2 regions of the Bacillus sp. PK6-025 genome follow, and region 1 is predicted to be linked to the other one. Evidence: riboswitches for the same ligand, from Rfam matches in the RefSeq annotation. Region 1 holds a riboswitch; the other holds the start of a gene.

Region 1 (7,429 bases):
TTGTCGAGCTTCCTGAAGTGGGAGACGAAATCAAAGCGGACGAGCCTTTTGGCAGCGTTGAATCCGTAAAGACCGTTTCTGAGCTGTATGCCCCGATCAACGGAAAAGTGGTCGAAGTGAACGAAGATCTGGAAGACAGCCCTGAATTCGTCAACGAGTCTCCGTATGAAAAGGCTTGGATGATTATCGTCGAGCCGTCCGATGCTTCTGAAATCGAAAATCTGATGACAGCCGAGCAATATGAGGACATGATAAAAGAAGACTAAGGATTATTCAGGATAGCCATGTGTCGTTTGGATACTCTATATCAAGAGGGGGTGTCCAAATTGACGCTGAAAAAAGAACGTATTGATATTACAGAACATGTGGAAAGCCGATTAAAAAACGGCGGAATGCAGCTGTACCATGAGAATGAGCTGATCGGCCGAATGACCGGGAAGGATCAATACGAGTTGAAATCTGGATATTCATTCCAAGATGAGAGATTTTACAAAACGGCGGATACCGTAAGCGGTCCGGATGCTAAATATGTAGACTGTGATGACCACCAAGGCTGGTGTTAATCAAATCAGGCGGTGAATATTCACTGCCTTTTTTTACAAGTAAATCTTTAAAGGTGATCCATATGCCGGAAAATGAAAAAGTCATGATCGTCGAAGGGAAATCAGATAAGCAAAAAGTGAAGCATGTCATCGAAGAGCCCGTGGATATTATTTGCACAAACGGAACGATCAGCCAGGCAAAACTCGATGAATTCGCCGAAACGCTGTTTGATAAAGACGTTTATATCCTGGTGGATGCCGATGAATCAGGGGAAAAGCTCCGCCGGCAGCTGACGAGGGAGCTCCCCCAAGCTTCGCATCTATACATCGATAGGGTATACAAAGAAGTCGCTTCCGCCCCGAGTCAGCATGTTGCAGAAGTATTAATTCGTTCAAACATCCGGGTACATACAAAATATTTATTATAAAATGTATTGAGGTGCGGTTCAACAGATGCAAGAACTCCAAGAAAAAGAGCTAAAACGGCTTGAACATGAGACCTGTCTTCTTTATGTATACACGCCGTTCTGCGGAACGTGTCAGCTGGCCGGAAGAATGCTGGAAGTCGTTGATGAAATGATAAAGGACATTCCTTTTTATAAAAACAATCTCAATTATTCCCCGGCATTTGCCAAGCAGCAGGAAATAGAAAGCGTTCCATGCTTTATCCTTTACAAAAACGGGCAAGTCGTCAAAAAAGAATACGCTTTTCACTCCGTTTCCTACTTATACGATACGATTAAACAAAATGTTGTGGATTAAGGGCGGTTTTGACATATTTCTCGGGAAATAACCAGCAAAAACTTGTCGAGCAATTCCTAAAGGAACTCCTGCGGCAGACAGAGAATCTGTAAGTATGACCAATTTACAGGAGGTTATACAGTTGGAGAAAATGGGATTGATAGAAAGAGAGGACAAGGCTCTTTTTTTAAAACCTCTATTATCGACAACGGCTTTGCTGATTACGTTTCAAGGCGAGAAAGAAGCTTTTACGTTAGCGATCAACGAAAAAGGAGAAATGGAAAAATCTTCTCTTGCAGAGAAAGCTCATTTGACCTTTTTTGGAGAGCAAAGCGAGATTATTGACCTTCTTCACGGCGATATTTCATTGCAGCATCTCGTACAGCGCGGCACTGTTCAAGTAAAAGGCTCATTCAGAGCTTTATTGAAGCTTGAAGCGATTTTATGGCTGACGGACGGCTTTTTTAAAAACAGCGATCTTTATTCAGAGACATTTTAAAAATTTGAAAAATCGGCACATTCCGTGTATAAGTCGGACAGAGACGAGCGTTTACGTTCGTCTCTTTTCGCCGTAGGCCGATTGTCTTACGAAAAATAGTTGACAACTATTTTTTCGCATGATATCCTACTTTAAGAATTCCGATCATAATAATCAAAAAATAAATATATGATTCTCTTATCCAGAGAGGTGGAGGGAAGTGCCCTATGAAACCCGGCAACCATCAACACGTGTTGAAATGGTGCCAATTCACACGAAGCGTTATGCTTTGAAAGATGAGAGAAAGGCCCAGACTATTCAAAAGCCTTTCTGCTCATGTGTGCAGAAAGGCTTTTTTCATTGTTTGATCAGGGATTTAGACAACTATGAGAATTGAGCAAGAAAGCAGGTGATGGCTTTTGATAAATCTTCAAAATGTTTCAAAGATTTATCGGTCAAAGCATGGAGATGTCAATGCTGTCCAGGATGTCACCCTTACGATTAAAAAAGGTGAAATCTTCGGAATTATTGGATATAGCGGAGCTGGAAAAAGCTCCTTGATCCGTCTTTTGAACGGACTTGAACAGCCGACTTCAGGCACGGTTGAAGTAGCCGGCAGAACAATCAGTGAGATCAAAGGGAAGAAGCTGAGGAATGCAAGGCAGGAAATCAGCATGATTTTCCAGCACTTCAACCTATTGTGGTCAAGAACGGTCCGCGACAATATTGCGTTTCCGCTGGAGATCGCCGGTGTCAGCAAAGCAAAACGTCTGAAAAGAGTCGCTGAACTGATAAAGCTTGTCGGACTTGAAGGCAAGGAAAATGCCTACCCTTCACAGCTTAGCGGAGGCCAAAAGCAGCGCGTCGGCATCGCTCGGGCGCTCGCAAACAATCCGAAAGTTCTCTTATGCGATGAAGCGACATCAGCGCTTGATCCGCAGACGACTGACTCGATCCTGGGTCTTCTGTCCGATATCAATGAAAGGCTCGGACTGACCATTGTCCTGATTACTCATGAAATGCATGTCATCAGGAAAATCTGCCACAGAGTGGCCGTCATGGAAAACGGAAAGGTCGTGGAAGAAGGCGATGTGCTGAACGTATTCCTCAAGCCGCAGGAAGAAATGACAAAGCGCTTTGTTCAGCAGGTAACAGAACCGGTGGAAACACAGGAAACGCTGAAGCATTTCCTCGAAGAAACGACATCCGGGCGGACGATCAAGCTCACCTTCGTCGGTGAAGCGGCCGAATCGCCGCTGATCACACAGATCATTCGGAAGTTCGATGTTGAAGTCAACATCCTTCAAGGCAAAATCTCGCAAACTCAGGACGGCGCATACGGTTCATTGTTCATTCATGTCGACGGATATGAAAACGAGGTCAATGATGTGGTCGATTTCATCAAGAGCCGTCAAGTAGAAGCAGAGGTGATCACGAATGTTTGAAAAACTGTTTCCAAACGTAGATATGGAGCAGCTGTGGGAAGCTACGTATGAAACGATATATATGACAGGAATTTCCCTATTGTTTGCTTTTATCATCGGAGTGATTCTCGGTATGCTGCTGTATCTGACTTCTAAAGGAAACATTTGGCAGAATCAGGTCGTGAACGGTATAATCTCGGCAATCGTCAATGTGTTCAGGTCTATTCCTTTTATTATATTGATTATTTTGCTGCTCGGTTTCACAAAGTTTTTAATGAACACGATCTTGGGGCCGAACGCCGCACTTCCGGCTTTGATTATCGCATCCGCTCCGTTCTATGCCCGCCTGGTTGAAATCGCTTTGCGCGAAGTTGATAAAGGCGTGATTGAAGCGGCAAAATCGATGGGAGCCAAAACATCGACGATCATATTTAAAGTGCTCCTGCCCGAATCGATGCCGGCCTTGATCTCTGGCATTACGGTTACGGCGATTGCACTGATCGGTTCGACGGCGATGGCCGGAGCAATCGGTTCAGGCGGACTCGGGAACCTTGCCTATGTAAACGGTTTTCAGATGAACAATCCCGATATTATACTCATCGCCACTATTTTCATCTTAGCTATTGTGTTTATCATCCAGTTTATCGGGGATTTTATAACAAATAAATTAGACAAACGTTAGGGAGGACATCAACATGAAAAAAGGTTTATTAACAGCTTTATTCATCATTTTTGCAGGCGTTTTAGCCGCTTGCGGATCTTCCAGCAGCGAAGGGGATAAAGACAGCAAAGTCATCACAGTCGGAGCGACGCCGACGCCTCACGCTGAAATCCTTGAAGAAGCAAAGCCGCTTTTGAAAGAAAAAGGCTATGAGCTTAAAATCAAAAATTTCACGGACTACAAACTGATCAACAAGGCGCTTGCAACGAAAGATCTCGATGCGAACTACTTCCAGCACGTCCCGTATCTTGAACAGGAAATGAAAGAAAATAAAGATTACGATCTTGTTAACGTCGGCGCGGTACACCTTGAGCCATTCGGTATTTACTCTAAAAAGTATAAATCTTTAAAAGACCTTCCTGACGGTGCAAAAATTATTATGAGCAACAACGCCGCTGAACAGGGCCGCATGCTTGCAATGCTTGAAAATGCCGGACTGATCAAGCTGAAATCAGGCATTGAAAAAGTGGATGCGACAGTAAAAGATATTACAGAAAACAAGAAAAACCTCAAAATCAAAAATGATGTGGCGCCTGAAATGACGGCAAAAGCATACGAAGCCAATGAAGCTGACGCAGTGTTCATCAATGTGAACTACGCGATCCAAAACAAGCTCAATCCGAAAACTGATTCAATCGAGCTTGAGTCTCCAAAAGACAATCCTTACGCTAACATCATCGCCGTCCGCAAAGGCGACGAAGATTCTGACAAAGTGAAAGCTCTGATGGACGTATTGCGCTCTGATGACATTAAAAAGTTCATCGACAAAAAATATGAAGGCTCTGTCATTTCTGTTTCTGAGTAAATGAAAGAACACCCCGGTTTTGGAGAAAACCGGGGTTTTTTCGCGTATTTTTTGAAAAGAGGCTCATAATAAAAAAAGACTACCAACTGAAAATGGAGGAACAAAACGTGAATCAGCATGAATCAGAAAGCATTATCGAATCCGCACTGCATGAATATAAAGCAGGGATCGGCATCTTTTCCGAAAAAATGCCCGGAATTGCCGCCAAATACAACGAATTTACAGAGGAATGCTTTAAAAAAGGCGCGCTCAGCGAAAAGGATAAGCAGCTGATCGCACTGGGCATCAGTGTTAATACACAAGATGAATATTGCATTATTTATCATATCAAGGGCTGCCTGGATTGCGGAGCGTCGGAGGAAGAAATTCTTGAAGCGGTCGGCGTAACTGCGGCATTTGGCGGGGGCGCGGCCATGAGCCAAGCTGTCACGCTCGTTCTGCAGGCGATGGAAGAATTCCAGCAAATGAAGCATTAATTTTTCATCCGTGAAAGCATATTGAAAGCACACACATCTTTGAAGAGTTTGTATATAACTGGTACTATGAAAGAAAATCTCTGAAAGGATGATTCATTATTTGTTCAAGCCAAGATCAGCTTGACCTTGAATTCACGGCCGAAATGGAAAAAGCGATGCACAAGTCGCATGGAATGGGGTACGAGGAGTACAGCAGAAGCCATGTGAACCGGCTTGAAGTTGAGAAAAGGCGCGAAGAGCAGCATCAAAAAAGCAAGCAGATCGTATCAAATTTACCCATGATCGGATAAAACGAGGGGGCGGATGTCAATCCGTCCTTCTATATGTCTTTAGAATCCGCTTGACCATAAGTGAAGGAAAAGGTAAAATTTAAATATGAATATATGATCATATATTAAAAGGAGGATTTATGATGGCTCATTCTCACGATCACACAGGTCACAGCCACCATGGCAGCCGGTCAGCCAATCAAAAAGCGCTCTACATCAGCTTCGGTTTAATTTTTACTTTTATGATCATTGAAGTGATAGGCGGGATATTGACGAACAGCCTCGCTTTGCTGTCGGATGCGGGACATATGCTCAGCGACGCTGCAGCGCTTGGTTTCAGCCTCTTGGCGTTTAAAATTGGGGAAAAGGCCGCAACTGTGAGCAAAACATTCGGCTACAGGCGCTTTGAAATTTTGGCTGCGTTTATCAATGGCATCACCTTGCTTTTGATTTCACTTTATATCTTTTGGGAAGCGTACAACCGCTTTTTCAGCCCGCCGGAAGTCGCCGGCAGTGGCATGCTGGTGATTGCAACGGTTGGTTTGTTCGTCAACATTGCTGCAGCCTGGATATTAATGAAAGGCGACACAAGCGGGAATTTAAACATGCGGAGCGCATTTTTGCACGTCATCGGTGATATGCTGGGATCTTTCGGCGCGATTATCGCAGGCCTCCTCATGCTTTTCTTCAATTGGAATATCGCCGATCCAATCGCAAGCGCCGCCGTCGCGGCTATGGTTCTTGTCAGCGGGTGGCGGGTGACGAAAGACTCGGTGCATATATTAATGGAAGGAAAACCGAAAGACATTGATGCGGAAGCGCTTAAAAACGGCCTGCTTTCCATTCCGTCAGTCAGAGAGGTTCACGATCTCCACATTTGGTCGATCTCATCTGATATGCCGTCATTAAGCTGCCATATCGTGGCAGACGAAAACAGTGACAGGGATAGAATCTTAAAACAAGTATCAAAATATCTAAGGAAAGAATGCAACGTGGAGCATGTGACGGTCCAAATAGAAGGGGAGCGCTGTTCCCGTCATGAATCGTGCAGCCTGGGATCAAACCGTTCCCGCTCGTAATTCCCGCTGTTTTTCTATAGCTTGTTGATTGTAAGGTATACATCTCTCGTCCGGGAAGTTTTCTTGTCCCAATCTCTTTAAGAACAAAACGTTTTTTGTTAAACTTGAGAACATGTACACGAAAAGATAGGAAGACTATTGTTGTATTCACTTTTCATTTGTTATAAAATTAGAATGAGAATAAATTGAGAATGATGATTATATATATTGGAGGTATATTTCATGGCTGCTTCGACATTAACAATCAAAGATCTTCACGTTGAGATTGAAGGAAAAGAGATTTTAAAAGGTGTAAACCTTGAAATAAAAGGCGGGGAATTCCACGCTGTAATGGGACCGAACGGAACGGGTAAATCAACTTTATCCGCGGCGATTATGGGGCACCCTAAATACGAAGTAACAAAAGGAAGCATCACGCTTGACGGCAAGGACGTTCTGGAAATGGAAGTGGACGAGCGCGCTCAGGCCGGCCTGTTTTTGGCTATGCAGTATCCGAGTGAAATCAGCGGTGTTACAAATGCCGATTTTCTCCGTTCAGCGATCAACGCGCGCAGAGAAGAAGGCGACGAGATTTCTTTAATGAAATTCATCCGCAAAATGGACGAAAACATGGAATTTCTTGAAATGGATCCTGATATGGCGCAGCGCTACTTGAACGAAGGTTTCTCAGGCGGTGAGAAAAAACGCAACGAAATTCTTCAGCTGATGATGATCGAACCGAAAATCGCGATTCTTGACGAAATCGATTCAGGTTTGGATATCGACGCCCTTAAAGTCGTTTCAAAAGGAATCAACAAAATGCGCGGCGAGGACTTCGGCTGCCTGATCATCACGCACTATCAACGCCTCTTGAACTACATTACGCCTGACCACGTGCACGTCATGATGCAGGGC
Region 2 (7,429 bases), 1.8 Mb from region 1:
CATCGCCGATTTGCCGCGCGTTTTAGAAAAATACGGATACCGTTCGTTGAACGAGTGTATCGGAAGGAGCTGGAAGGATGAAACATACGCCGCCCATCATCGCGCTTGATTTTGCATCAGCACAGGAAACATATGCGTTTTTGGACCGGTTTCATGGAGAAGAGCTTTTCGTGAAGGTGGGCATGGAGCTTTTTTATCAGGAAGGGCCGGCCATCCTTGAAAAGTTACAGGAGCGCGGCTGCCGCATTTTCCTTGATCTAAAATGCCACGACATTCCAACGACCGTATACAAGGCGATGAAAAGGCTGGCGGGGTTTGGCGTCAGCCTTGTCAATGTGCACGCAGCAGGCGGAAAGCAAATGATGGAGTCGGCGCTTGAAGGCCTTGAAGCGGGGACTCCGGCAGGCCGAAAACGCCCTTCATTAATTGCTGTGACCCAGCTGACAAGCACGTCTTCAGAAATGCTTCAGCAAGAGCTGCTGATTGAAACGCCGCTTCTCGATACAGTTGTTCACTACAGCAAGTTGGCTAAAGAAAGCGGACTTGACGGTGTCGTCTGCTCCGTCCATGAAGCCGAACACATTTACCGGGCCGCGTCTTTAGATTTTCTGACCGTGACACCCGGAATTCGCATGGCGGATGACAAAAACAACGACCAGGTCCGGGTGGCGACGCCTGGCTACGCAAGGGAAAAAGGCGTGTCGGTGATCGTTGTCGGCCGTTCGATTACACAGGCGGAAGATCCTGTGTCAGCCTACAGAAGAATAGGACATGAGTGGGAGGGAACCAAGGCATGAAAACAGACATTGCAAACCATTTATTAAGAATCAAAGCGGTTTTCCTGCGCCCGAACGAGCCGTTTACATGGGCGAGCGGCATCTTGTCGCCCATCTACTGCGACAATCGTTTGACGCTTTCATATCCGGAAGTAAGGGATGATATAGCTTCAGGGCTTGCCGGACTGATTCAAGACAAGTTTCCCGGAGCCGAAATGATCGCCGGTACGGCAACTGCGGGAATCCCCCATGCCGCGCTTGCCGCCGACAGGCTGAGCCTGCCGATGTGCTACGTCAGAAGCAAACCGAAGGCGCACGGCAAAGGAAACCAAATTGAAGGCGCTGTTGTAAAAGGACAAAAAGTCGTTGTAATTGAAGATTTAATTTCAACGGGAGGAAGCGTCCTTGAAGCGGCAGCCGCTCTCACAGAGGCGGGATGTGAAGTGCTCGGTGTCGCCGCCATTTTCACTTACGGGCTTCCTAAAGCTGCCGCCGCCTTCAGCGAAGCGGGCGTTGAATACCGTACGCTGACTGATTACGATACATTGACAGAGGCTGCGCTTGCCGGCGGATATATCAGCGAACAGGATGCCGCCAAACTGAAAGAATGGAAGGCGGATCCTGAAAGCAAGTCTTGGATGGATTAATGATAAAAGCCGTATTCTCCTAATGGGAGAACGGCTTTTTTTGCGTCTTTTTACAGATTTAAAAATAGTAAAATCGGATTATTTTTATTTTTTATTAATCCTATAAAAAAAGTCGGGTTGACTTTTGTTCGAATTGTGCTAAAATTTTAAAATAACAAAAGCAAACTTATCAAGAGCGGTGGAGGGACTGGTCCGATGAAACCCGGCAACCTGCGTGTGAAGCGTAAGGTGCTACTTCCAGCAAAATGCCCTCATTTTGAGAGATAAGGAATAGCGGAGTTCCTCGTCTTTCTTTCAAATTTGGAAGAAAGATTTTAATTTTTAGGGGCAGAGGAGGAGCTAGAAGTGAAGACAGATGAACAGCTTGAAAAGGTGATCATCAAAATGAAAGACATGCTGAAAGACATGAATTACGGATCGATCACATTCGTTGTTCAGGACGGCAAAGTCATTCAAATCGAAAAAAATGAAAAAATAAGATTGAAATAGCTGACTAGACAAACTAGAGGCGGTTTTCACAGTTTTTTTCTGCTGGAAGCCGTTTTTTTGTTGGCGAAAAAAGGGGGAACCGAAAATTTTTACTTACAGCACATGGGAAGAACCAAATATCTCTTTTCAGGAAGATGACTCTTATAAAGGAGCGCTGTCTGTCTTGAAATGGGCGTACGGACATTACGGAAATCAGCTTGTATATGCGTGCAGCTTCGGAATTGAGGGAATCGTCCTGATCGATTTGATTTATAAGGTGAAAAAAGATGCGGTCATCGTTTTCCTTGATACGGGATTTCATTTTAAAGAAACGTATGAAACGATCGACGCTGTCAAAGAACGATATCCAGGCCTTCAGATTATCATGAAAACACCGGAGCTTACCGTCGAAGAGCAGGCGAAAGAATATGGGGACGAACTATGGAAGACCGCTCCGAATTCCTGCTGTGAAATGAGGAAGGTCATTCCTCTCCGCGAGACGCTTTCAGGCTACCCGGCGTGGCTGTCGGGCCTGCGCCGCGAGCAATCGCCCGGGCGGAGCAAAACGAATTTTTTGAACAAAGATGAAAAATTCAAGTCTATCAAAGTTTGTCCGCTCATTCATTGGACGTGGAAGGATATTTGGAGATATGTGACAAAGCACGATCTCCCGTATAATCCGCTTCATGATCAAGGCTACCCGAGCATCGGCTGCGCTCCGTGCACCTCTCCGGCCTTTACAATGGATGATCTTCGATCAGGCCGCTGGAACGGATCGGCTAAAACAGAATGCGGATTACACGAGTAAGGAGATGAGTCATGGAACTTGCCGCCATTTTATTTAGCATGTTTTTTGCGATGAATATCGGAGCGAGCGGTGCAGCTGCTTCAATGGGAATCGCCTATGGATCTGAAGCCGTCAAAAAGAAGTTTCACGCACTAATAATCTGTGCAGCAGGCGTTCTCTCGGGCGCCGTCATCGGCGGAGGAAACGTCGTGAAAACGATCAGCTCAGGCATCATTCCCGAACGGGTGATTTCGCTTGAAATCGTCTGCATTATTATCGGCTCGGCGGCACTGTCGCTCTTTATCGCAAATGTACTCGGCATCCCGCTTTCGACAAGTGAAGTGACGGTCGGATCTGTTGTCGGAGTAGGTGTCGCTTACCAGGTTTTATATGTGAAATCTTTGCTTGTCATCGTCTCATTTTGGGTCGTTGTACCAATCGTCGCTTTTACTTTTACATTTGCGATGGCAAACATCATGAAAAAAACGATCAAACGTCCAGCCTCGGGAAAGAAAGCAAAGGTTTTGGCGGTCATTCTGTTGATCACCGGGTTTTTTGAAGCCTTCTCAGCAGGCATGAACAATGTCGCAAATGCTGTCGGACCTCTGGTGGCGGCGCATGTTTTGACAGTCGGGGAAGGAACGCTCTACGGCGGACTGTTTGTCGCGCTGGGCGCCCTTTTACTGGGCAGGCGCGTTCTTGAAACAAACGGCAAAAAAATAACGAAATTTTCAAAAGGAGAGGGGATCATCCTTTCCGGAACAGGAGCCGGGCTTGTCATCATCAGTTCGATTTTCGGTTTGCCGGTTCCGCTTGCGCAAGTCACATCATCTTCTATTATAGGGATGGGAATGGCAAAAAACGGCGGCAATGTCTTTCATAAACAAGTGGTCAAAACGATGCTGAAAGTATGGGTCGTCTCGCCGTTCCTTTCATTAAGCTTGTCTTATATGCTGGTCAGCCTTTTATTAAAAGGAGACTATTATGCTCTCATCGTCGTCACAAGCGTCCTTCTGGCATCTGTCGGGACGATCAGCCTGATGAGAGCAGTCAAAAAAGAGCACAGCTCCGTCCATGAACAAGGCGGAGGAATTTAAACACAAAGTAGGGGGAAACAAGTTTATGAGTTTAGCACCACACGGCGGTGTATTGGTTAACCGCGTCAATGAAGCATACGATTTTCAACATATCGCACAGGAAATAGAACTGGATTTAATGGCTTTTTCAGATTTGGAGCTGATCGGAATCGGTGCGTACAGCCCGATCCAAGGCTTTATGACAGAGAAAGACTATCTGTCCGTTGTCGAAAATATGAGACTGTCAAGCGGCGAAGTATGGACGCTTCCGATCGCTCTGCCTGTTGACGAGCAAAAAGCTTCAAGCTTAAAAGCGGGGGACACCGTCCGCCTCACCTATAATGGGGAAACATACGGCGTCATCGAGATCGAAGACATCTATACGCCGGACAAGAAAATGGAAGCCGTCAATATCTATAAAACCGACGAACTCGAGCATCCGGGCGTCAAAAAATTGTTTGACCGCGGCAGTGTTTATGTGGGCGGGCCGATCACTCTCATTAAACGGAGCGTAAAGCAATTCCCGGCCCACACATTCGAACCTCTGGAAACAAGAAAAAAATTCGCAGAACTCGGCTGGAAAACGATCGTCGGATTCCAGACGAGAAATCCGGTTCACAGAGCGCACGAATACATTCAAAAAACGGCGCTCGAGACGGTAGACGGTCTTTTCCTCAATCCGCTCGTCGGGGAAACAAAATCAGACGATATTCCGGCTGATGTCCGCATGGAAAGCTATCAGGTGCTGCTTGACGGCTACTATCCGAAAGACCGCGTCTTTCTCGGCGTTTTTCCGGCGGCGATGCGCTATGCGGGGCCGAAGGAAGCAATCTTCCATGCGCTTGTCAGAAAGAACTACGGATGTACGCATTTTATCGTCGGAAGAGACCATGCCGGAGTCGGCGATTACTACGGCACATATGAAGCGCAGGAACTGTTCGATCAGTTCGCGCCGGAAGAGATCGGCATTACGCCGCTGAAATTCGAACACAGCTTCTACTGCAATGTCTGCGGTTCAATGGCTACGGCGAAAACGTGCCCTCACAGCAAAGAACATCATGTCATTTTGTCCGGTACAAAGGTGAGGGGCATGCTGAGAAACGGCGAGTTCCCGCCGAGCACATTCAGCCGTCCAGAAGTCATTCAAACATTAATCAAAGGCTTAACGGCCGGGGTTTCTTAAGGGGGAGCATCTCTTGGTAAATAAAGATATTGTCTGGCATGAAGCGTCCATTACAAAACGGGAATATCATGAGAAAAATAAACATAAAAGCTCGATCGTTTGGCTGACGGGCTTGAGCGGTTCAGGAAAATCAACAATTGCCAATGCCGCAGCGCGTGAGTTGTTTGAACAAGGCTACCAGGTCACGGTGCTCGACGGCGACAACGTCAGGCACGGACTGAACAAGGACCTCGGGTTTTCCGATGAAGACCGGAAGGAAAACATCCGCCGGATCGGCGAGGTCGCGAAGCTCTTTGTCGAACAGGGGACGATCGTCATTACGGCGTTCATTTCCCCTTTTAAAGAAGACCGCGGGCTTGTCAGACAGCTCGTCGAGGAAGATGAGTTTCATGAAGTCTATGTGAAATGCGATTTGGCGACGTGCGAGGAGCGCGACCCGAAAGGCTTGTATAAAAAAGCGAGAAACGGAGAAATTCCATTTTTCACGGGGATCGATTCGCCTTATGAAGAGCCTGAAACGCCTGAGCTAGTCCTTGATACAGGCGCACATAACCGGGAAGAGTGCAAAAATCAGCTCGTCCAATACGTGAAAGATCAAACGAAATAAAACGCGGGTGAAATAGGAAAGTGCTGCACATGCACTTTCCTATTTCATAAAGAAAACGTTTGGTTTTTGTGATATTTTCAGGCACCAAACGCTTTCTTTATGATTTATAATGATTGAAGAAGACGTTGATCAGATCGGGGGGAGATCTAAGATGGGGAAAGTATATATCGTTGGGGCAGGTCCTGGAGACCCCGATTTACTGACGATCAAAGCTTTAAAAGCCATCCAGACAGCCGATGTCATTTTGTATGACAGGCTTGTGAATAAACAGATTTTACAGCACGCCAAGGAGGGAGCGGATCTCATCTACTGCGGAAAGCTTCCGGACTACCATATGATGAAGCAGGAAACGATCAATCATTTTCTCGTCAAGTATGCGAAAAAAGGGAAAACCGTTGTCAGGCTGAAAGGCGGCGATCCTTTCGTATTCGGCAGAGGCGGCGAGGAAGCGCAAACCCTCGCTGAACACGGAGTTGCTTATGAAATCGTGCCGGGAATCACCTCGGGGATTGCCGCCGCTGCTTATGCGGGCATTCCAGTGACACACCGGGAAGCGAGTTCAAACGTCGCTTTCGTGACAGGACATTATCAAAAAGATGAACATTTTGAAGAGAAGTGGAAAGCGCTAGCCACAGGGATCGATACGCTTGTCATTTATATGGGGATTAAAAACGTGAAGCAAATTGAAAGGCTTCTGATCGAAAACGGCAGAGATCCGTCTACCCCTGCCGCTTTCATTCATTGGGGAACGACGGACAAACAAAAAACGGTGCTTTGCACGGTTGAAACGCTTGCAGGTACAGTCGAAAGCGAAAAAATTGAAAACCCGAGCCTGATTGTCATCGGGGATGTCGTTCAATTCAGCTCACAGTTAAGCTGGTTTGAACCCGAGCTGAAAGATCCGGCATTAAGCGAGGCGCTTTAATATGAAACAAGCGATTTTATATATCGGCCACGGGAGCCGTCTGAAAAGAGCTCAAACAGAGGCAGCCGCTTTTTTGGAGAGCTGCAAAGAAACCATGTCCGCCCCCATTCAGGAAATTTCTTTTTTGGAACTGGTGGCACCGGATATCGAAACCGGTTTTAAAGCGTGTGTGGAAAAGGGCGCGACGCATATCGCGGCTGTGCCGCTTCTCCTCTTGACAGCCGCGCATGCCAAAAGGGACATCCCTGAGGAGCTTGCCCGCGCTTCTTCGCAGTATCCTTCCGTCAGCGTCGCTTACGGAAAGCCGATCGGCGTCGATCAGGAAGTCGTCAAAGCGGTTTTTACAAGGATCGAAGAAACGGGGACGCCATATGAACATGCAAGAGTCGTGGTGATCGGAAGGGGGAGCTCTGATCCGGATGTCAAACGGGATGTCAATGACATTTGCGAGCGGCTGAGAGACCTCGCGCCCGTTGACGAGGTCATTCCCTGCTTTATGACAGCCTGTGAACCGCACTATCTGGATGTGTTTAAACAGCTTAAAGAACGGGACGGAAAAACGACATTTATCGTACCGTATTTGCTGTTTACCGGTATGCTGATGAACGAGATTGAAAGGGAAACCGCCAAGCTGAAAGAAACCAATCCGGACGTCGTGCTGACGGATTACCTCGGCTTCCACCCTCATGTGAAAAACGCCTTTTTGCACCGCGTTGAGGAAGCGGTTATCAACAAAGCCGGCCGCTTTGATTTTACAGGAGCATCAGATGCTGCCGCTTCACATTAACATCAAAGGCAAATCCGCAGTCATTGCAGGCGGGGGGGAGATCGCGGCGCGGCGTCTGAAAACGGTGCTGGCAGAAGGTGCGTCTGCAACCGTCATCAGCCCCGAAGCATCAGAAGAGATGCTCGGATTGATCAAAGAGCACGGCATCGAATGGAAGAAGAAAAAAGCGGAAC

What was found. Region 1 has a riboswitch for S-adenosylmethionine ahead of metN (methionine ABC transporter ATP-binding protein MetN). Riboswitches for the same ligand answer to the same signal wherever they lie in the genome.
Region 2: it holds a riboswitch for S-adenosylmethionine, as region 1 does, so the genes downstream of both, M1D67_RS08965 (YezD family protein) here and metN (methionine ABC transporter ATP-binding protein MetN) in region 1, are expected to answer to the same signal.

What each region holds. Positions count from the first base shown of each region.
Region 1 is NZ_CP096509.1:3,483,190-3,490,618, reverse strand. Features, by position in the region: gene gcvH (glycine cleavage system protein GcvH) at 1-266, shown strand, start outside; gene M1D67_RS17965 (YusG family protein) at 327-563, shown strand; gene M1D67_RS17960 (toprim domain-containing protein) at 626-970, shown strand; gene M1D67_RS17955 (thioredoxin family protein) at 996-1,304, shown strand; gene M1D67_RS17950 (SCP2 sterol-binding domain-containing protein) at 1,426-1,782, shown strand; SAM riboswitch class I at 1,957-2,064, shown strand; gene metN (methionine ABC transporter ATP-binding protein MetN) at 2,181-3,206, shown strand; gene M1D67_RS17940 (methionine ABC transporter permease) at 3,199-3,867, shown strand; gene metQ (methionine ABC transporter substrate-binding lipoprotein MetQ) at 3,881-4,711, shown strand; gene M1D67_RS17930 (carboxymuconolactone decarboxylase family protein) at 4,804-5,187, shown strand; gene M1D67_RS17925 (YuzK family famiily protein) at 5,331-5,477, shown strand; gene M1D67_RS17920 (cation diffusion facilitator family transporter) at 5,600-6,535, shown strand; gene sufC (Fe-S cluster assembly ATPase SufC) at 6,758-7,429, shown strand, end outside.
Region 2 is NZ_CP096509.1:1,724,832-1,732,260, forward strand. Features, by position in the region: gene M1D67_RS08950 (dihydroorotate dehydrogenase) at 1-109, shown strand, start outside; gene pyrF (orotidine-5'-phosphate decarboxylase) at 78-797, shown strand; gene pyrE (orotate phosphoribosyltransferase) at 794-1,423, shown strand; SAM riboswitch class I at 1,587-1,693, shown strand; gene M1D67_RS08965 (YezD family protein) at 1,796-1,912, shown strand; gene M1D67_RS08970 (phosphoadenylyl-sulfate reductase) at 1,998-2,699, shown strand; gene M1D67_RS08975 (inorganic phosphate transporter) at 2,711-3,775, shown strand; gene sat (sulfate adenylyltransferase) at 3,801-4,937, shown strand; gene cysC (adenylyl-sulfate kinase) at 4,951-5,544, shown strand; gene cobA (uroporphyrinogen-III C-methyltransferase) at 5,696-6,469, shown strand; gene M1D67_RS08995 (sirohydrochlorin chelatase) at 6,471-7,256, shown strand; gene M1D67_RS09000 (precorrin-2 dehydrogenase/sirohydrochlorin ferrochelatase family protein) at 7,237-7,429, shown strand, end outside.